Stratiformator vulcanicus: one gene and its partner. Each later gene encodes a partner of the first gene's protein in a complex. Links are inferred from orthologs where the notes say so. Each region holds a gene or a part of one and is shown in the gene's direction. Other genes may lie near its edges. The genes, in order: Pan189_RS06920 and Pan189_RS08140.

What was found.
Region 2: the proteins of Pan189_RS06920 (region 1) and Pan189_RS08140 are in contact, whole or in part, in a crystal structure (PDB 5UE9), measured with the Lactococcus lactis proteins. The link is inferred for Stratiformator vulcanicus from one-to-one orthologs. Residues at the interface, in WP_025017116.1 of Lactococcus lactis: Gly25, Phe27, Phe29, Glu32, Tyr33, Lys35, Tyr36, Lys48, Phe56, Thr60, Pro61, Arg62, Val63, Ala64, Glu65, Thr66, Ala67, Ser68, Gly69, Met70, Ile74, Gln77, Pro223, Glu251, Phe274, Ala275, Pro277, Phe278; in WP_023189152.1 of Lactococcus lactis: Leu4, Gln5, Ala47, Ser48, Met49, Leu50, Leu51, Arg52, Arg53, Met95, Leu98, Arg223, Met224, Ala225, Cys226, Ile228, Gly229, Ala230, Cys231, Tyr232, Ala233, Val235, Glu236, His237, Asn243, His244, Ala245, Lys247, Glu250.

The regions. Positions count from the first base shown.
Region 1 is NZ_CP036268.1:1,791,922-1,802,271, reverse strand. The notes cover bases 7,022-9,911. They hold Pan189_RS06920 (dihydroorotate dehydrogenase), read left to right. Parts: upstream 7,022-7,939; coding sequence 7,940-8,884; downstream 8,885-9,911. Other genes in these bases: trpS (tryptophan--tRNA ligase), read left to right, coding at 9,771-9,911; Pan189_RS06915 (hypothetical protein), read left to right, coding at 9,123-9,722; Pan189_RS06930 (nickel pincer cofactor-dependent isomerase, group 22), read left to right, coding at 7,022-7,592. Also shown: Pan189_RS06960 (DUF1549 and DUF1553 domain-containing protein), read right to left, coding at 1-1,864; Pan189_RS06955 (hypothetical protein), read right to left, coding at 1,965-2,645; Pan189_RS06950 (hypothetical protein), read right to left, coding at 2,647-3,297; Pan189_RS06945 (RNA polymerase sigma factor), read right to left, coding at 3,294-3,860; Pan189_RS06940 (flagellar hook basal-body protein), read right to left, coding at 3,972-5,471; alternative ribosome rescue aminoacyl-tRNA hydrolase ArfB, read right to left, coding at 5,736-6,197; more of Pan189_RS06930, read left to right, coding at 6,333-7,021; more of trpS, read left to right, coding at 9,912-10,350.
Region 2 is NZ_CP036268.1:2,091,746-2,102,012, forward strand. Bases 1-2,807 are described here. They hold Pan189_RS08140 (dihydroorotate dehydrogenase electron transfer subunit), read left to right. Parts: upstream 1-868; coding sequence 869-1,747; downstream 1,748-2,807. Other genes in these bases: Pan189_RS08135 (pseudouridine synthase), read left to right, coding at 31-843; Pan189_RS08145 (alkaline phosphatase family protein), read left to right, coding at 1,779-2,807. In the rest of the region: more of Pan189_RS08145, read left to right, coding at 2,808-3,113; Pan189_RS08150 (HEAT repeat domain-containing protein), read left to right, coding at 3,599-5,182; Pan189_RS08155 (hypothetical protein), read left to right, coding at 5,190-5,729; Pan189_RS08160 (acyl-CoA thioesterase), read right to left, coding at 5,778-6,176; Pan189_RS08165 (amidophosphoribosyltransferase), read right to left, coding at 6,212-7,801; proB (glutamate 5-kinase), read left to right, coding at 7,983-9,116; Pan189_RS21305 (hypothetical protein), read left to right, coding at 9,395-9,568; Pan189_RS08175 (hypothetical protein), read left to right, coding at 9,661-10,221.

The DNA.
Region 1 (10,350 bases):
CGTCGGCCAGATAGTCAAGTAGCGGTCCGTTAACCGGTGCGTTTGCCAAGCTCAAATCATCGGGCGGCTCGACAATCCCGCGGTTGAAGTAATTCGCCCACACGCGATTTACGAAGGCTCTTGCAAAATACTTGTTGTCTTTGGAACGAAGCCAGTCCATCAATGGCTTCCGAATATCGCCCCCGGCTTCTGAAAAATTAATTTCCTCTCCGCCGAGCACGCGGCCCGATTCAGCAACCCGCGTGCGATTTCGACGTCGTTGGTTCTGCTTCTTATTCTTAAGGGCGGGCGCCGGCGTCTCGGCATACACCTCACGCAGCGGCACCACTTCTCCTTGAAGCAACAGGCTTCCGATCTTTTGGCGAGCCGCATTCCCTTTTTCGTCACCGGAAATCGCCTGGAGCATCTGCTGATACTCCTTCTTTGATTTTGGGTCGACATTGTATGTCACACCGGTGAAGAACGCCTCGAAGTTCTTAAAGTCGGTCTGCGTCCATTGATCGAACGGATGCTTGTGACACTGGGCGCATTGGATGCGAACCCCAAGAAACGCGTAGGCGAAACCGATGGCGCGATCTTCCGGTTTTGTGAAAGTCCGACGTGCCCAATAGTGCGGCATCGTCGAACGATCGGCGAAATCGGCTTTGGCATCAACGCGATAGATATCGCTCATCGCTTCACAGTAGTCGGCGTAGCTCTCGTCGTCTTCGCGGCTAACGGCGAGGACGATCCCTTCGACCAATTCGTCATAGGGACGATTCTCGGCGACCCGTTTCTCGATCCAGCGAAACCAGTCTTCGGAGGCCCGATCGCGTCCGACTTCGTTGTTCAATGACGCGGGATTATTGCCGGTCATATCGCACAGCTTTGTCGCCCACCAGGCGGCGTAGGCGGGCGTCTGCATTAATTCTTCGATCTTCTCGGACCGCTTGTTCGGCGAATCATCACTGAGAAACGCTTCAACCTCCCACGCGGCCGGTAGCGTCCCTGTCAGGTCGAGTTGCACGCGCCGCAGGAAGTCTGCGTCGCCGGCAAGTTCCGATGGTACGATTCCGAGTTTTCTTAATTTTTGGACGACGAGTTGATCGACTTCCGACTTTGTCTGCACCGTCGGATACGTCGATCCGTAGTTTGCATTGAAAGGTTTGATGACCGGAATCGGCCGAACGGCGCTGTCGTAAAACACGACCACATGCGTGTCGCCAGATTCGCCGATAGTGATCGAGCCGTGCTCGTCGATCGCGGCGACAGTCGGGTCATTTGTCTGGAAGCGGCACAGCGGGGTAACGTCTTCCGTGGAACCATCTGACCAGACTGCGACGACGCGAAGTTCGATCTCTTCGCCAGTCTTAGATGAAACGATTTCGTCGGGGGTCACTTCGAGCCGGGTCAGTTCGGCCTCGCCTTTAAGTTCCTTCGCCCCCTGCTCAATCCAGCGACTTAATAGATTGTACTGCCAAGAATTCGCAGTGATCACCTCGCCACCATCGTGGTCCATTTGCAAAGTGGGCTTTTGAAGCACCATGCTCTCGCGAGGCGATTCGCGATCGATCCGGGAATAGTCTTCGCCGGTCATCTGTTCGTGGTCCGACTCGAAATCGTAACCGAATAGTGACAGTTGAAAGCCGCCCTGCCCTTTGAATGACCCGTGGCAGGCTCGCCCGTTGCAGCCGACCCGTCCGAGTAATGGCACAACATGCCGCTGGAAGTCGGGCGATTCGTCGAGCGCTGGTTCGGCAAATCGCTCGCTGACCGGGGCAAGGACTTTTTTCGAGTCGATTTCGGCAGATCGTGCTGCCGACTCCCCGATAAGGAAAAAAGCACAGGCGGCGAAGCCGAAGATCAACGAAGGCGCAGCACGCATCAGACCACTCCGCACATGAGCAAATAGCGAAACTTGAGAGATAGGACTCCTGATGGCCAGGAGTGAACCGGTCGAATCCGCTGCTTCGCCCGTTGGCGACTCAGTCGCCGGCGGGCCCGGTCTTCGGACTCGCATCTACGACGCGTCCGGCCTTCGATTTCTTCTTGGATTTTTCTTTGCTACCGGAATTCGAGCGTTTTTTCGCCACGCTGCGGAGAACCGAATCGACCTCACGCTCAAGGCCGGCGGTGTCGCCGACTTCGTTGGCGGCGTTCTCGACTTGCTGCTCGAGCCTTCTCAATCGCTCGACCGTCTGTTTCTCTTGATATTCGAGCGTTTGCAATCGGTTCTCGCGACGCTGCTTGAGCAACCTTGCCAGTTCTTCACGCTCCGTCGGTGAGACGGACACGTCGCCGGTGATCATGGTCAGCCGGGCCAGAAGCAAGCGAATTCGCGAATCGATTTTCCACTTCTCTAATTGGTTCTGCCAATACTCAGGCTGCCGGTCTTCCAAGCGCTCAAGGCGACGACGAGCTTTATCCACATCGCTGATCGCGCTCTGATAGGCGGATCGATCACGCGATTCCAAAGCGACCAGCAGGCGGGCCAGTTCGGGATGATGCTGCTTGAGAAATGTCGTCGAGGCCTGCTCGGCCGCCCGTTCAATTTTCGGGGCGGTACCATCATTCGGCTCCACCAACGGTTTTTGGGCCGTGGCTGAATCGCTCGCTAAAGCGATCACGCTCAGAACGATAATTCCGTTCGCGAGAGTTGCTTTCACGTTAGAAGGTCCCCGTCTGCGGCGGCAAAAACTGCTCCGGCTCATCGGTTGATTCGATCACCGAAGTCGGCCCGGGGTTGAACACGGAGGGAGCTGCATCATCTCCCGATTCCGCAGCGCCAACTTCCATTTCATCGAATGAGACGGCGGCAAGCATCCAGTTGGGCGGGGCGACATCCGACTCGAGTGAGTCGTCGCCAGAATTATCTGTCAGCGGGCCGATGTGGATTGGTCGTTCCCACTGCGGGGCGTCCGGCTGGGCAACGTGATCGTCCACCCGCGATTCGGCCCACAGAGCGAGCAAAGCTTCGGTTTTCTGCTCGCGATTCACGGTTTTCTCACCGGGTGGAGTCACCGCGACCGCCATCACTAATGCCAGAGCAGCGACCGTGCCGACAACGGCGATCTGAAGACTTCGCTTCGACCGCACGGATCGGCGGGCGACGAGTTCCGCCGTCATCGGTCGGACCGCAGCGATCGCCAGCGTCAGTTGAGTGGCCCGGGCAACCGCTTCGCGTAGCTCTTGGTCATGACCCAACTGGTCTTCCAACGACTTGGACTCTTCGGCACCCAGTTCGCCGAGCACATATTGTGTGGCACGCCAATCGACATCGTCGAAATGATTTGGGAATTCTGATTGATCCGTGCTCATGGGTTCTTCTCGTCGGATAAGGACCGCGACAACTTGACCATCGCCAAACGCATCCGCGTCAGAACGGTTCCGAGGGGAACGCCAAGTTCCTCTGCGATGACGGCAAACTTTCTTCCTTGAAAAATGCGTCGTTCGACGACAAATCTCTGCTCCGCGGGCAGACGATCGATCGCCTGCCGAATCCTGACTTTCTGCTCAGCCTTTAAAAGGCAATCGATGCCTTCATCCTCAGTCTCCCGAGGACGCAGCCACCATGCTTGCCCGACATGCTTCCGTTCTCTGCGTTTACTCCGGCACCAATCGATCGCCACGTTGTGGGCAACGCGATATGCCCACGCTTTGGCCGACCGCAAATCTGATGGCGCAGGACGCTCGACCAATCGGGCAAAAGCGTCCTGTACCAGTTCCCCGGCGATATCCGGGTCATGCACAATGCCGGTGATGTACGCCTGCAACTCGTGCGCGATCTCGGAATGTAACTTACCGAGATCAATCGGACTTGCTGCGATCGAATCACGCTGTTCAATCAAAAATCGACCGTTGATTTCGATTGTCCCGTACACTGGCAGGACGATTCCGCTCCGAGAATTATTCTTCGGATTCGTCGTCAGCCAAAGAGAAATCCGCCGCGGAGGCCGAGGCGGGGCTCTGACAATCGGCATTATGCCGTCGGATCAACGGATCGGAAACTGAGAATCTGTCGGATCTGACATGGCCGACCGGCTCGGCGGAGCGGGGGCGCGGTCGACAAGTGACGAACGCGGCTCGGACCGCTCCAGCAACTCGATCTGTCGACGGATTTGATCGAGCGCCTCGACTTCGGCGTCGAGATCGACATTCGATTCGGTGAGGAAGCCCGAGCGAATCGTGCCGAAGTCGGCGTCGTCGTCCGATGCGGGTACCGGATCGCCCGACGCCACGGTCGGTTCCCAAAGGAGTGGACCGAGTGGCTCCAAGTGAGACGGATCTACGAATCGGACGATAGTGATCCGCCCGAGTGCCGTCGGTTGTCGGGAATCGGGTAGTCGGCACATCACGGAACCGTCTTGCCCAATCCGCAGGTCGAAACTGGCCGCCGGGACGACGATCGGATGTTGCAGTTCCCACTCTCTGAAATTTCCGTCCAGGACGAGTCGCCCTTCATTATCGCGGACAAATGAGGCACTCTTCGTGACGGCCATCTGCTTTCCATTGGCCACAACGAGAAAACCCGCCCCTTCGACGGCCAGGTCGAACACGCGGCCGGTTTTTCGTAGCGAGCCGTCCGAGAGATCGAACCGCAGCCCGAATTGTTCAACCCCTTGCGTCGTCTGTTCGGTCATTCCGCCGGCGGAATTTCGCATCGGGTCGGCAGGGCCGAGCACGGCTTCACGCCGCGTGTAACCGGGAGTCGACGCGTTCGCGATATTGCTCAGTATTTGCCGTTCAGCGGCCTTCAAATGCCTGATTGAATCCGACACCCACGCCACCTCGTCAGAATGCGATGGCAGTGACACCTCAAACAACTGAGCCGTCGACGGCTCCGTCTGCGGAAGCAGCGGGCCAAAACTCTTGGTCGGCGAACCGAGTCGACGACGGATTTCCAACAGGTCCATCGCCGCGTTCGGGGCCAGATCTTCGAGTTGTTCCTCCCAAATTTCCCGCTCATCGTGACCCGCGTGAGGCAACGCGAGATCGATCAAGTCACGGATATAGGCCGACTCAGGCACCGGCGACGCGTTCTCTGGAACCGGCAGCGGCTCGGGAACGGGGGAGTCATCAAACAAGTCGTCCGCGGCATCGGCCGATCGCCTCAGCGGAGCCTCGAAGAACTCGGGGCCGTCTTTCTTCGAACCGGCAACACGGACGGCAGCCCGCACCCACGCGTTGGGGCGTTGGGCACGTTGTGTCTGAAAATTACGTTGAGTCTGCAAATATCTTGTCGGCAATTGCTCCGTTCGGCCGGAGCTATCTTCAGGTCGTTGTGCTTCGACAGGTCGAGACGTTCGCATCCTCACCCGCAAAAAATGACCTTCGACTTGCTCAACCGTCGGCGATGCCGCGACTTGGAGAAACGCGGTTCCCGGGTCGACCCCCTTCTCAGCGAGTTGGCCCAGCGCGATCTGGCTCAAGCCGAATACGCAGAAGAAAGAACAGCCGATACCGACTTGAGCCGCCATGAGTCGCCGATGCATGTCGCAGTCTCCGAGCGAACGCGATTCGCCAAAATGATTCGCGGGACCGTAGCACTTCCGAAAAAATTGGTGAAGACGGCAATTCGCGAAACAATCACCAGCCCGCAGCGGGAGCAAGGGACTCTATTCAGCGGTTCCCAAACTCGACGCTGCAAGAATGATCGCATCTATTCCGCGAGTAAGATTTCGATCCAAACGCGGATCGCCAACCAGCGATTCGATCGGCGGGAAGGCCACTTCGAAGACCCTGGCAACGGGTCCGGATCACTGGTCCGGCCGGCCCCGCAGCCGTTTGGTTTCCGAACGCCGTTTCTTCGCATCCAGCCGACGTTGCTTTGACCCCTTCGAGGGACGCGTCGGTCGGCGTTTTTTCGGTTGCGTGGCCGCCTCCAACAGCATCTTCCGCAATCGTTCGATGCAGTCATCGCGGTTCTTCGTTCGATCGCGATACCGCTGGCTCATGAGAATGATTTCACCGTCATTCGTCAGCCGCGAGCCGAATAGGGCACGAAACCGAGTCCGCACGCGCTCCGGTAGGCTCGGCGACTCCAGCGGGCTCCAGCGCAGGCAGGCTTTCGTGGCGACCTTGTTGACGTTCTGACCGCCGGGACCGGAACTGCGGACATACGTGACCGTGAACTCGGCGCGGTCGATCGAGACGGTCGGCGACACGCGCAGTCTTTTATCCGGCCGGTTCGGGACTGTCGATTCGATTGCGTCGCTCATGTCTGTACCGAATGATCGAGGATTCGAGGTCGAGGGACTATTGCCGGACTCCTGTAGCCGCGTTTCGGGCCGTCGACTCGACTGAAGCCGTTGTAACGCAAAAGGTTCACGTCACCGATGCCGATCCTCCCGCAGATGTTACCCGTCAGACAGATATTCGACGCACAATCTGTCGAGGACGTCACCGCGGCTACTCACGACACTTTAAACAAAGCCGAGGTTGCCAAGAGCGTTCGCCCCGGTGAATCGGTAGCAATCACGGTCGGCAGTCGCGGCATCGCCAATCTCAAGGCCCTCGTCCGCGCACAGATCGAGTTCTTTCAGGCAGCCGGGGCCAAACCCTTCATCGTCCCAGCGATGGGCAGCCACGGCGGTGGTAATTCAGAGGGGCAACGTGCTCTGCTCGCGGGATTCGACCTGACCGAAGAATCGCTGGGAGTCGAAATTTGTTCGACGATGGAGACCGTTATTCTCGGCCGGACGGACGAAGGGATCGAAATCCACTTCGCAAAACCGGCGTTCGAAGCGGACCACGTCATCGTATTCAACAGGGTCAAACCGCACACCGACTTCGCCGGGCCGATCGAGAGCGGATTGCACAAAATGCTGATGATCGGCCTCGGCAAACGCAGCGGGGCCGAGATCTATCACCGCCACTGCCGTGGCGAAAGTTTTGAACCGATCGCGTCGAAGATCGTACCGCTTTTGTTGGAGAAATGCCCGGTCTTGTGCGGGCTCGCTGTTGTGGAGAACGCCCGCGAAGAAACCGCGCACGTCGAAGCGGTCCGGCCGGAGAGCTTCGCATCTCGTGAGCCGGAGTTGCTGCAAATGGCCCGCAAATGGATGCCCCGTCTCCCGGTCAACGAGGTTGACCTGCTGATTATTGACCAGTTCGGCAAGGAGATCAGCGGAACGGGTATGGACATGAACGTCGTCGGGCGAAAATTTCTGCGGCACTTCCCGTCCGATCGCGAATCGGTGCGCTGCAAGCGCATCTTTGTTCGCAGCGTGACCGTGAAATCAAAAGGGAACGGCTGCGGCATCGGCTATGCAGACTTTACCAACGACCGAACCGTCGCCGCGATTGATCGCGAAATCACCGGAATCAACTGCGTCACCAGCGGTCACGTCAGCGGTGCTCACATCCCGGTTTCGTTCCCGACCGATCGTGAATGCATTGAAACTGCCTTGCGAACGATCGGCCCGACGCCGCCGCAGGAGGCGCGCGTTGTTCGGATCCTCGACACGCTTCATCTCGAATCGGTCGAGGTCAGTGAATCCTGTCTGCCCGACATCGCTGCCAATCCGCAATCGGAACCTTCGGGCCCGGTGCGATCGTTTCAATTCGATTCCGACGGCAATCTCACCCGGCTCTCTGATCAGCACAGCGGGTGAGTCAAACAACGCCCGCGCTGTCGCTGCGTGGTCCGCTCAGAGCATCCGGCGAACCTGTCGAGCCGTTGCGGCGTCATACCGATCAACATCGGGCTTTTCGCTTGACGCCTGCCCAAGTCAGACGTAGCTTTCACGACCCTGCCACACCACGGCAGCCGCTACGGACCCGTAGCTCAGTTGGTTAGAGCGCATGCTTGACATGCATGAGGTCGTTGGTTCGAGTCCAATCGGGTCCATTTGTCTTAACTTCCTTCGGCGCTGAGATTTCCGCCGGAGTTGAGATTTCGGCCGAAGCTGAAATTGCACTTCCTGCCGACGGTCGCCAGCCCTGCCCGATCTCGCGCGTTATGAGCCGACTTTCCGTCCGTTTGAATCGGCTTACGCTGTCGAATCCGATCCTGGTCGCATCGGGAACATTCGGCTACGCGCGGGAAATGGCTGAGTTCGTCGACTTCTCCAAGATCGGCGGCGTGATTCCTAAGACTGTCACCCCGCTTCCACGCGCGGGCAATCCGCCGCCGCGGACCGTTGAGACACCGTCGGGCCTGTTGAACTCGATCGGCCTCGACAACGACGGGCTCGACGCTTTCATCCAAAAGCATCTTGAGTATCTGACCGGATTGCCGACGGCTCTGATCGTCAACATCGCCGGAAAGAACGAAGCCGAGTTCGTGGCGATGGCATCGCGATTGGCCGAGTTCGATGGGATCGCGGCCCTCGAACTCAACATTTCCTGCCCGAACGTCAGTGGCGGTGTCGACTACGGGACCGATCCGGACAAGGCCGCGGCTGTCGTTCGCGGCGTCGTCGATGCCTGTCCGTTCCCGGTGATTGCCAAACTGACGCCAAACGTCACGAGCGTCCCCGTTATCGCTCAGGCAGCGGCCGAAGCGGGGGCCGATGCGGTTTCGCTAATCAACACCTTTCAGGGCATGGCGATCGACTGGCGCCGCCGGCAACCGATCCTCGGCAACGGCATCGGCGGCCTGTCCGGACCAGCGATCAAACCGCTGGCTTTGCGGATCGTGTGGCAGGTGGCTCAGGCCGTTGATGTCCCGATCATCGGTATCGGGGGCATTCAGTCGATCGACGACGTGATGGAGTTCCTCGTCGCCGGGGCTACCGCCGTGCAGGTCGGAACCGCGAACTTCTACAAGCCGGGGCTGTCTTCCGATCTGACGGCGCAACTTGAGGCGATCGTTGTAGAGGCCGATTGCGACGACGTCACACAATTCGTCGGAACCCTCGGCCCGGCCAAGACCGCGGTTCAAGCCGGGACGCCGCGCGGGTAGAATGAAGGCATGTCTCTCAATTAATTTCATCAAGGGTGGGACAACTTATGCCAACGAAATCGAAAGAATATCGGATCCTACTCAAGCCGCTCGGACGGCCGAAGAGCTTCACGCGCGCCCAAGCTCGTGAAGCGGTCCGTCAGGTTATTTCGGAGAGTCGATCGGAGGCAGGCAACAGCAGACAAGCTAAACGTCGGATTGCGAAGAAGTGAGCGGCCAATATGAGACGAACATCTTCGTGAACTGTCCTTTTGATGCTGACTATCGTCCGATCTTTGATGCAATTCTCTTCGCAATCTACGACTGCGGCTTTCGCCCCCGCTGTGCTCTCGAAGACGAAGACAGCAGCCAGATCCGGGTCCATAAAATTAGAGACCTGATCGGGACTTCGCAGTTCGCGATCCACGATATTTCGCGCGTTCAAATGGATGCGATTTCTGGATTTCCTCGCTTCAATATGCCGCTCGAACTCGGAATGTTTCTCGGCGCGAAGTGGTTCGGGGCACCTCCCCAAGATAGCAAGAATTGCCTGATACTCGATACGGAGAGGTATCGTTTCCAGCAATTTCTATCGGATATTTCGGGTCAGGACATCCGAGCACATGACGACGATCCGAACCGGGCGGTCACACAGATCCGGAATTGGCTGAACACTTTCAGCCAACGTCGACTTCCCAGCGCCCGTCGGATAATTTCGCGGTATGAAGCGTTTCGGAAACAATGGGTAAAGCTTGCGAGAAAGCTATCCGTTGACGAAGACGAGCCGACGTTCCGGGACGTTGAAGAACTGATTTACCATTGGCTCGACCAGAATCCGCTGCGCGGTCGCCGCATTTGAACTCTTAAGCTCCGCCCGACAGACGAAGACGATCGGCATCGACTCAACATGAAAGTCCTCTCCGGCATCCAGCCCACCGGCCGTTTTCACTGGGGCAACTACTTCGGCGCGATCAAGCAGTACATTGAACTGCAGACCGCCGAGCAGGCCTTCTATTTCATCGCCGACCTGCACGCGATGACCACCATCCGCGGCGAACCGGAAACCCTCGCCGGGTTCAGTCGCGACGCGGCGATTGATCTTTTATCGCTGGGTCTCGATCCGAATCAGGCGGTGCTGTTTCGGCAGTCGGACGTGCCGGAGATCACGGAGTTATACTGGGCTCTGCTGACGATCACGCAGATGCACCTGCTCGACAAGGGCCACTCGTTCAAAGAGAAGAAGGACCGCGGCCTCCCCGCCGATGCGGGCCTCTACACCTATCCCATTTTGCAGGCGGCTGACATTCTGCTGTACGACTCCGACACCGTGCCCGTCGGGGCCGATCAGGTACAGCACATCGAGATCACACGCGACCTCGCCGCGCGGTTCAATCACATCTACGGCGAAACACTTGTGCTGCCCAAGGCGCACGTCGTCGAGGCCACCGGCAAGGTCGTCGGCACCGACGGCGAGAAGATGTCCAAGA
Region 2 (10,267 bases), 300 kb from region 1 along the record:
GACCAAACTAAAGCTCCGAAAGCTAGGTTCGTGCCGGAGGCGGAGAGCCGACTGCAGAAGGTTCTCGCTGAGGCCGGGCACGGTTCGCGCCGCGCGTGCGAAGAGTTGATTTCCGAGGGACGTGTGACGGTCGACGGCGAGACGGTCACAGAGTTGGGGACGAAGGTCGATGCCGACCGGCAGGATGTTCGCGTCGACGGCGAACGGCTCAAACTTCAGCGGAAGAAATACTATCTGCTGAATAAACCGACGGGCTTCCTGTGCACGAATAGCGATCCGAGCGGGCGTCGTCGCGCGATCGATCTGATTGACGACCCGAATGCTCGGCTCTTTACGGTCGGACGTCTCGATGAGTCGAGTGAAGGATTGCTGCTCGTCACGAACGATGGCGAACTGGCCGAGCGGCTCTCGCATCCCCGATATGAAGTCGTCAGGAAGTATCGGGTCCAGGTCGCCGGGGTTCCCGACGCCGAGACGCTCAAGTCATTGCGGGAAGGTCTGCGGTTTTCTGATGGCGTGTTTCAAGTGTCGTACGCCCGGAAATTGAAGACGCACGGCAAGAGCGCATTTATCGAGGTCGAGCTCACACAGGGGCAAAATCGTGAAATTCGTCGGCTGTTCGCGCGGTCCGGCCATAAAGTGATGTCGTTGCAGCGGATCGCCTTCGGGCCGCTCAAACTCGCGCGACTTCCGGTCGGCCATTACCGCCCGCTTCGGGGTGAAGAGTTGAAACAACTCAAAGAATTCGCGCGAGGCTGCCAGCCGAAGAAGCGGGTCAAGCGAAGCCGCCGGCCGAGCGTCAAACGAAGCGGCGTTAAAAAATCGACCGAAAACCGCGGGTAACGCTGATTGACAGGAAGGATCGACTATGCCGACGGCAGGCACGACCGGTTCGGGACTTCATCCCGCCGCGCTCACAGAAATCGCGACGGTCGTTGAGCAGGAGTGTCTGGCAGAGCGCACTTATCGGCTGCGGCTGTCGTGCCCGGAAATTGCGTCCCGAATTACGCCGGGGCAGTTCATTATGATCCGGCCCACGAGTGGGAGCGATCCACTGCTCGGTCGACCTTTTGCGCTCTATGATACTTACTTCGAAGACCGTCGGCCCGTGGGGCTCGATTTTGGTTACGTGACGATCGGCAAGCTCACCGGTTTGATGCCCGATTGGACTGCCGGTCAGCAGGTTGAGGTTTGGGGGCCGCTCGGGAACGGATTCGAGGTGCCGCAATGTCGCCACTTGATGATGGTGGCCGGCGGAATTGGTCAGACGCCGTTCGTTGCGGTTTCGCGTGAAGCGGCAAGAGTAAACGCTTACGGCTCGCCCGCGCGTGAGGTCGCCTCTCGCCCCGAGCGGATGACTCTGTGCTATGGGGCCCGATCGAAAAATTATCTCGCCGGTTTAGATGACTTCAACGCGCCGGGGCTTGAGGTGCGACTTTCGACCGATGACGGATCGGCAGGACATCATGGATTTGTCACGGAGCTATCGGCTTCAGTACTCGACAGCGATGACCCGCCTGATCTGGTTTATTGCTGTGGTCCCGAACCGATGATGGAGGCGGTCGCGGAGCAATGTGTGTCGCGGAACGTTGAATGCTATTTGTCTCTGGAGTCGCCGATGGCGTGCGGGTTCGGTGCCTGCTTTAGTTGCGTGGCGAAAGTTCGCACGGATGACGGCGAATGGGATTACCGTCGCAGTTGTGTCGAAGGGCCGGTCTTTCCGGCCGATCGCCTGATCTTTGATTAAAGCATCGCGAATATAGAAAAGGTCGCGCCCGATGAAGTCTGTCGTTTTACTTTCCATTCCCGGCCTGCGGTCGGAAGACATCGCCAAGATGCCGTCGCTGAAGTCGATGGCAGAGCGTGGGGGCACGGTTCCGCTATCCCCGACGTTCCCCTGCGTGACCTGCCCGGTGCAGATCTCACTCTCGACTGGAACACCCCCCTCCGAGCACGGCGTGATCGCGAACGGATTTTTCTGGCGGGACCGTGGCGAAGTCGAAATGTGGACCGCGTGGGACGAGGTGATCGAGTCGCCTCGGCTTTGGGATCGGCTCCGCGGTCACGATTCGTCGCTGACTTCCGCCGTGTGGTTCCCGATGTTGTCGAAGGGAACCTCGGCTGATTACGTCTGCACGCCGGCACCGATTCATAATCCCGACGGCAGCGAGTCGCTGTGGTGCTATACGAAACCGGAGGAGTATTACGGAGAACTCCGCGATTCGATCGGTCATTTCCCGCTGATGAATTTTTGGGGACCGCTTTCGAGCATTAAATCATCCGCATGGATCGTCGACTCGGCGATTCACGCGGCGAGGAAATATGAGCCTCGTTTCTTTTGGATTTATCTACCGCATCTGGATTACGCCGCACAGAAGTACGGGCCCGATTCTGATCAAGCTGCCGCGGCACTGGTGGAACTGGATCGCGAAATCGCCAAGCTCAGTGAAGGTCTTAATGAAACGCTTCCGGGAGATGTGACATGGTTGGCCGCGAGTGAGTATGTCATCACGCCGGTCAGCGACGTGCAGTTCCCGAATCGATTGCTGCGGGAATTGGGGCTGCTGTCGATCGACGATCAAGATGGCGCGGAACACCTCAACCCGGCCCGCAGCGACGCTTGGGCACTCGTCGATCACCAGTTCGCCCATGTATTCGTGAAGAATGCGGAAGATGTCGAGCGGATTGCGCAGTCGATTCGCGATGCGGGCATCGCCGAGCGCGTGCTTGTCGGATCCGAGCGGGCGGCGGTCGGACTCGATCATCCGCGGGCGGGTGAGATCGTGCTCGTTTCCCGATCGGATTCCTGGTTCGCCTATTACTGGTGGACCGACGATGCCAAAGCCCCCGCGTTTGCGCGCACGGTCGATATTCATCGCAAGCCCGGTTACGACCCGGTGGAGATGTTTATCGATATGCCGAGCAAGCAGACGCCGCTCGACGCGACGTTGGTGAAAGGCTCGCATGGGTATCCGGCCGATGATGATTCTCGACGTGGCGTTCTGATCGCTTCGTCGGCCGGGCTAATTGCGGACCGCTCGTCGGGTGTTTCCGATACCGATGTGGCGAAAATGGTGCTGTCAGAGTTCGGGATCGATTATAGCGACGTTTGACGGCGGACACGTCTTTGCCATCAAACCACTATTCCTTCGGGCGCGGAGGGCTCAGCGATCTGATTGTGACGCTTGGGTGGACTCGAACGGTTATGCCGATTCCTCAGGCGACCGGCGACCGTGAAATCGGATCGTCGCGCACTCATCGGCGTTCGATTAAAGCGCATTTGGCTTAACCCGGCCGTTCGATGCGAATTTCGACTTAAACTTTTGTGCCGCTGAATCAGTGGATTTCGCGCGCCGGGTCGCATTCCGCGGAGTCGTATCGGTTGCTCCGGCAATTTTGGAGCCGCTTGCCGGAGTCTTCCGAAATTACGAAGGCGGAACGCTTTCACACCTGCGCATCAAGCATCGCCTATTGGCATTTCGAACCGGCCAATTGTACTGCTGAATCGACTGCGGCCCACGAATCGCGGCTTAAAGCGATTCATTAGCGAACGTTGTTAAATCTGATTGAGTGTCTTTTCCTGCCCGCGAAAGCGTCCATGTCTTCGCCGCTTGAGATCACGATCGAAGCACTGAAGCGTTCGAACGCTCCTCGCGTTGAAGATGCGCTGGTTCCGACGCTCGATTCGTCGCGAGCCTCCGTTCGCGATCATGTGACCGACATCTTGATCGAGCGTAATAGCGTTCGTGGGGCGATCGAGCTGATTCGCCGACTCGAGAACTTGAGCGAGTATCAACGGTCGCAACTCAAAGGCTCGCCTGAACTGGTTAACCGCGCTTTGACGCAATGCATCCGGTACGGGGACGACAATCTATGCCGCAACGGCTTATCGATTGCACGCGAGACCGATAAGCCGCAGTTCATTCCGGAGATTGTCGGCAAACTTAGTTCCGTCGATGACGGACCGGTGCGGGACGATGCAATCGAAGCCCTGACTTCTCTGGTCAATGGAATTCATGACCGGTTGAATGATCCGGCCGACACGATGCCGGACGCCTCGGTCGGACAGTCACGGCTCGATACCGTCAACGTACTCGGTCAGGCTTGTCACGCGGAACGCATTCGCAATCCTGAGCCGGTCATTGAATTGCTGCTCGCGCTGGGCAAGCCGAGCGACGAAACCATTGCGCAATTGTTCGGTCGCACGGCGGCGCAGAACCGCGAAATCGCCGGCCAGCTGGTGCAATCGAGTACGCACCCCGGAGTGATGCAGCTCGTCCTCGATTATTTGACGCAAAAATATCCGCCCGCCAAAGTCATTGAAGCGCTGAAGACGCGGACCGATCCGGAGTTCGTTGCCCATTCCCTCGCGTGGCTGCCCGATCAATTGAGCCAGCGTGAAGAGTCGAATTTAGCGCAGCTCGAACAGGTCGACTGGTTGATCGAAGACCGATCGTTGCTCGCATCGCTGCCGGATGAATTGCAGGGCAAAATTATCCGCTACGCCGAGTCGACCGGCTTGCCGGACCGCGAACGTGGGCTGCTGACGAATTGGCTCGTCCGCAATGGAAGCGCCTCTGCGCGGCGGAGTACGTCGAATCAGCTCAGCCGGATGACCCCCGATGAGGCGCGCGAAATATTGGTCGGCAGCCTCGAGTCGCCCGATCGAGACGTTGCGGCTTGGGCGGTCAGTGAATTACGAACCCGACGGGTGTCGGACGCCTTCAAGCTTCTCATCGATCGACTCGACGACCCGTCCGAAGCGGTCCGGGATGCGGCCCGCGAGGAACTCGGCGGCTTCACCCTCGATTACTTCCTGACCGTCTTCGAGAAGATGAATGAGGACGCGTGCAAACGGGCCGGTGAATTACTTCGCAAGATCGATCCGGACCTTGTCGAGAATTTAAATCGTATTATCTGCGGCCCGATCCGGCGTGATCGCATCCGCTCGGCCTTCGCAGCCGCAAAGCTCGGCTTGCTGGAAGAGGTCCGCGACTCAATTGCGACGCTCCTGGACGATGAAGAAAGTGTCGTCCGTCGTACCGCGGTCGAGTTGCTCGGAATGCTCGGCGACGCGCTAGCCATCGAAGACATTACGGACATGCTCGACGACCCGAGCGACCGCGTTCGCGGAACGGCGGAGCAAGTGCTGAAAATGCTCGGCGCGCAGCAGCCCGCCTGAAATTGGAATGAATCAAATGCTATTCGCCGACATCCTCTTCGACTTCTCGGCCGAGATCGGGCTGCTCGCCGATGTGAATCGTCTCGCGGAAGCCGGGCGCTATATGGAACGCCCGATGTCTCCCGGCGTGCAACGGATGCTGATCTTTTCGATTCTCGGCATCGCGGCGTTCTGGGGGGGCTTGTTTCTGTGGGACAAATTCCGCAAGCGGATTCGACCGACTGGTTCTCCGATCGCGGAACTCGCCGGCGAACTTGCAACCGCGCACAAACTGAGCCACGAGGATCAGCTATTAATCGCACGAGTAGCGGAGCGACTTAAGATTGACGATGCCGCCGTCGTATTTATCGACCCGGACGTCTTATCGGAGTACGCCGAGCAACGCCCGGCCGATGCAACGGCGGCGAAGAACTTAATGAATCGCCTGTTCGGCGAAGCCATTCTTGGCGACGAAGTTTTAAACTCGAATCGATCGGCCGAGGAACAGAGTTTTGGCGATCGGGATCAAGACGGAACATTAGAGACCGAACCGACGTTGGCGACTTAAGCGAAGTTAACGGGCTGTTCGAGATCGCCGGGCAAGAAAATAATCTCGTCAGGACCCCTCAAATAAGTGCGGAAATAGCCGGCTCATCTGATGAACCTTGCCGTTGCGGTCGATGCAGGCGAGTGTCGTTTTCGCCGCATTCAACAATTGATCGCCCCGCTTGATTTCGTAACTATGAATCAGTTTGGCGGGAGAAACGTCGGCGATCCGGGTCGTCAGCGTGAGCAGGTCATCGTAATGAGCCGGTTTCTTATAATTAATCTCCGCTTTAACCAGTACCAATAGAAGGCCGGACTCTTCGATCGCGCGGTAGGTTCCGCCGGAGGCCCGCAGCATTTCCGTCCGGCCCTGCTCGAAATAGGTCAGGTAGTGCGACTGATGCACGAAACCCATCGCGTCGGTTTCGGCATAGCGAACACGAATCTCGATTGTATGTTCGTGCAACATTGTTAAGAGACTGTGCCTTGAGCCGTGGGGGGCAGTCAGGATCGCGCCGCCAGCTCCGGGCGGTCGAAGACCCGGCTGGTATCGACTCCGTTGCCGTCGGAAGAAACGCCGGTCAGTTGATAGAGCCGCTGACCGTGAGCCGTCGGGTACTCGGAGTCGACGCACGCCTGGCACAGTGCCCCCGCCTGCATCGACAGCGAGCGGCTGATCGCTTCGACCGGCAGATAGCGGAGGCTGTCCGCCTCGAGCACAACGGCCATTTCCTGTTCCATTTCGTCGGTCAAACGCATTTGCCCGTTCATGAACTTCGGGGCGAATAGCTCGTCGACCGTCGACATGTCGATTCCGTAGTAGCAGGGCGCGACGATCGGCGGGCAGGCCACGCGAACATGCACCTCTTTGGCCCCGCCCCGTTCGCGAAGTTGTTTGACCAACGTCTGCATTGTCGTCGATCGCACAATCGTGTCTTCCACCAGAATGACACGTTTGCCTTCGAGGACTTCGGGAACCGGAGTGTATTTCATCTTCGCTTTGTCAGCGCGGTTTCCGCCTTCAATGAAGGTCCGGCCGACGTATCGGTTGCGGAACAAGCCTTCGAGGCACGGCACGTTGAGCTGATAGGCCATTGCGTCGGCCGCGGCTTTCGCCGTATCGGGCACAGGAACAACGATTGTGTCTTCATCCGGCACCAAACGTTCCTGGGCGGCCAGTTCTTCGCCGAGCCGGCTGCGAACTAGGTAGACCGAACGATCGTCCAGAACGCTGGCGACGTTCGCGAAGTAGATCCACTCGAAGAAGCAGTGCGCGGTCCGAGAGGCCTCGGCGAACCGTTCAATCGACAGTCGACCGTTCTCGATGATGATCGCGTGGCCCGGCGCGAGGCTGCGGATGTTCTTCTCCGAGAAACCGAGGTTCGCCAGCGCGACGCTCTCACTCGCGGCGGCAAACAGCGGGCCTTCGATCGCATAGCACAGCGGGCGGATGCCCAGCGGGTCGCGGGCGGCGAACATTTCCCCGGCCGCGCTCAGATAGACGATGTTATAAGCGCCGTCGAGCTTCGCCCGCAGGCGACGCAGCAGTTCGGAGATCGGCGGACGATTGTCGCCCGATCGCTCCCGCGAAATCAGGTGCATCAAGATTTCGGTGTCGGTATCGCGGGAGAGATGGAAATCAGGCTGGGCGAGAATTTCGTCGCGCAATTCGCGGTAGTTGGCCAACTGTCCGTTGAAGCCGAACGAAAACCACTTTGCCCGCTCGATATGATGTCGCTCGAACGGTTGCGCGTAATTGCGATCGTCTTTGCCGCAAGTCGCGTAGCGGACATGGCCGATCGCGGCCGGTCCGCGATTCTGCTCCATGATCCGCTGGTAGAGCTGCTGCTGATTGAGGTGGAACACCTCGGTGACACCGCCGACCTCTTTGAAGGTCTTCAGCAACTGGGACCGACTCTCGTTGTAGGTCGTCATCCCGGCGGCGAGCTGGCCGCGGTTTTGCATGTCGAGCAACAGCCGCGGAATCAGACGCGAGATCTGATCGGGCCCCTGCGGCGGGGCGAGCGGGCTCGGCGTGTCACTGGGAAGGTGATAGACCGCGGCTATCCCGCACTCGTGAAACAAGTCCGCCATTGGCGTAGCGCCCCTGGATGATCGGCTCAGCATCCTGCTATGAACAGCTCCCTTGCAGCGCTATCATACCGGCTTGTTGTTTCGGATACAGGGAACCTTTTGGCAACCCGGTCGGTCGGGTCGATTCACCGCAAAATCCGCGTTCGAAGCTCCCCAACCTACCTCGACACTTTATTCGACGATGCACGATCTGCTGCGAAAAGAGGTCTACGAGACCGCCGAAACGATTGTCGTCAAGATCGGCACCAACGCTCTTTCTCGGGCTGACGATACGCTTGATGAGACGCGGATCGATCGACTGGGAGCTCAGATCGCCGAAATTCGCAAATCGGGTCGGCGAGTCGTGATTGTCTCCAGCGGGGCTGTCGGGGCCGGGCTGGGACTGCTCGGACTCACTGAACGTCCAAAGGATTTGCCGCACCTGCAAGCGGCCGCGGCGACGGGACAGGCGAAACTGATTCAGTTGTACGATCAGGCGCTGCGTCCCCACGGAATCCATGCCGCACAACTGTTGCTGACGGCGAACGATTTCAAACGCCGTCGCCGCTATCTCAACGTGCGAAACACGATTTACACGTTGTTCGAATACGGCGTCGTCCCGATTATCAACGAGAACGACACCGTCAGCGTTGAAGAAATCAAATTCGGCGACAACGACCATCTGGCCGCGATGGTCACGAGCCTGCTTCCGAATCCTCTGCTCGTCATTCTTTCGGTGGTCGACGGCCTCTTCGATGGCGACCCGAAATCGCCCGACGCCAAGCCCATCCGGCTCGTCGAGCAAATTGACGACGACCTGCTCGGGCTCGCGCGGGCAGAGCGCAGCAGCCGCGGCACCGGCGGGATGCAATCGAAACTCGCATCGATCCGCTCGGTGACGGCGGTCGGCGAGAACGTCATCCTCGCCAATGGCGAAGATCCCGAAATCCTTGATCGCATCCGGCGCGGTGACATCGTCGGGTCGTTATTTCTTGCGCAGAAGTCGATCCTGCCGGCGTGGAAACGGTGGATCGGTTACACCGTCAAACCGAACGGTTGGATTGTCGTAGACGATGGAGCGGTCGGCGCCGTGACGCAAAAGGGAAAGTCGCTTCTGCCGATCGGAGTCGTCTCGGTCGGCGGCTCTTTCGATTCGGGCGAATTGATCAGCATTCGCGACCGGACCGGACGGGAGTTCGCCCGCGGACTCTCAAATTACCAGGCGACGGAGGTCAAGCAGATCGCCGGTTGCCGGAGCGACGCACTGGCGGAGCGGCTCGGCTCGGCCTCCTACGCAGAGGTAGTTCACCGAAACAATCTCGCCGTGATTGCTTAAGCCTCGTCTCGCACAAGCCGCGCACGAAGTAAGCGGATAAAAGGGCGAGCCCAGAAACGGCAATATCCGCTTACTTCGTGCGCGGCTTGTTGAGGGTGCGCGGCTTGTTGAGGACTGCGCGATTTATTTCACGCTCGATCCGTTCCGGTTGTGACGGACGCGACGGTTGAGCGCGAGTTTGCCGAGCTGATTCGTCCTGTGATTTCGGACTCGGCCACACCGACCGGCCCGGCAGGTGCTATCGTTCGACGAACGAACTCCAACCGGACGACATCGGCATGTGGTCAGCAGTCCTCGATATTTGGTACACGGCAGTTGATTGGTTCTGGTTCTACGTGCGGTTCGTGATCCAGCTCTGGGAGCAGATGACCCCGCTCCATTATGCGATCTTGCTGACGACCATCGCGATCATGGGCTTCGTGCTGATGGGCAGAAGCATGAAGCGTCTTTAATTTGCGGAGCGTTTTGCGTTTTCGCGGAACTTCGGTTCGCTGCGCACCGTCTACAGGTCTGACGACCTTGACTTGGATGGTGGAGCCAGCGGATGAGTGCCCGTGACTCGGATCAATTTCTGGACACGTTGAAGATTGCCTCGCCCTGCCGGATGAATTGGCGGAACATGGAGGGTGACGACCGCGTTCGCTTCTGCGACTGGTGCGAGAAGAAGGTTTATAACCTCGAGGGAATGTCGGGGAGCGAAGCCGAATCGCTGGTGGCCGAACACGAGGGCCGGATGTGTGTGCGGATGCGGGTTCGGCATGACCGCTCGGTCGTCGCCGGAAACTGTCCCCGCGGCGTACGGCGCTTCAGGACGAGGGTGGCATCGGTCGCGGCGTCGGTTCTGTTTCTGTTTGCAACCCCACTGCTTTGCCTGTTCGCCCCACGCGCGGTTTCGGGGGCGGTCAAGTCGGTGAATCGTAATGCCGGGAACCGGCTCGGCGACGGGCTCGATGACCTCCGGCAACTCGTCGGTCTTCCGCCTGCGCATGCGTATTTTATCACGGGAGCAGTGTGTGTCGTCCCGCTGCCGATCGCACCGGCCCCGCCACCGACAACCGGGTCGGAACCGCCTCACGCACCGCCGATCGAGGCACCGCGACCATAGACAGATCCAACGATGCCGCGAGCGTCTCGGCCGAGAGGTTGCGGCT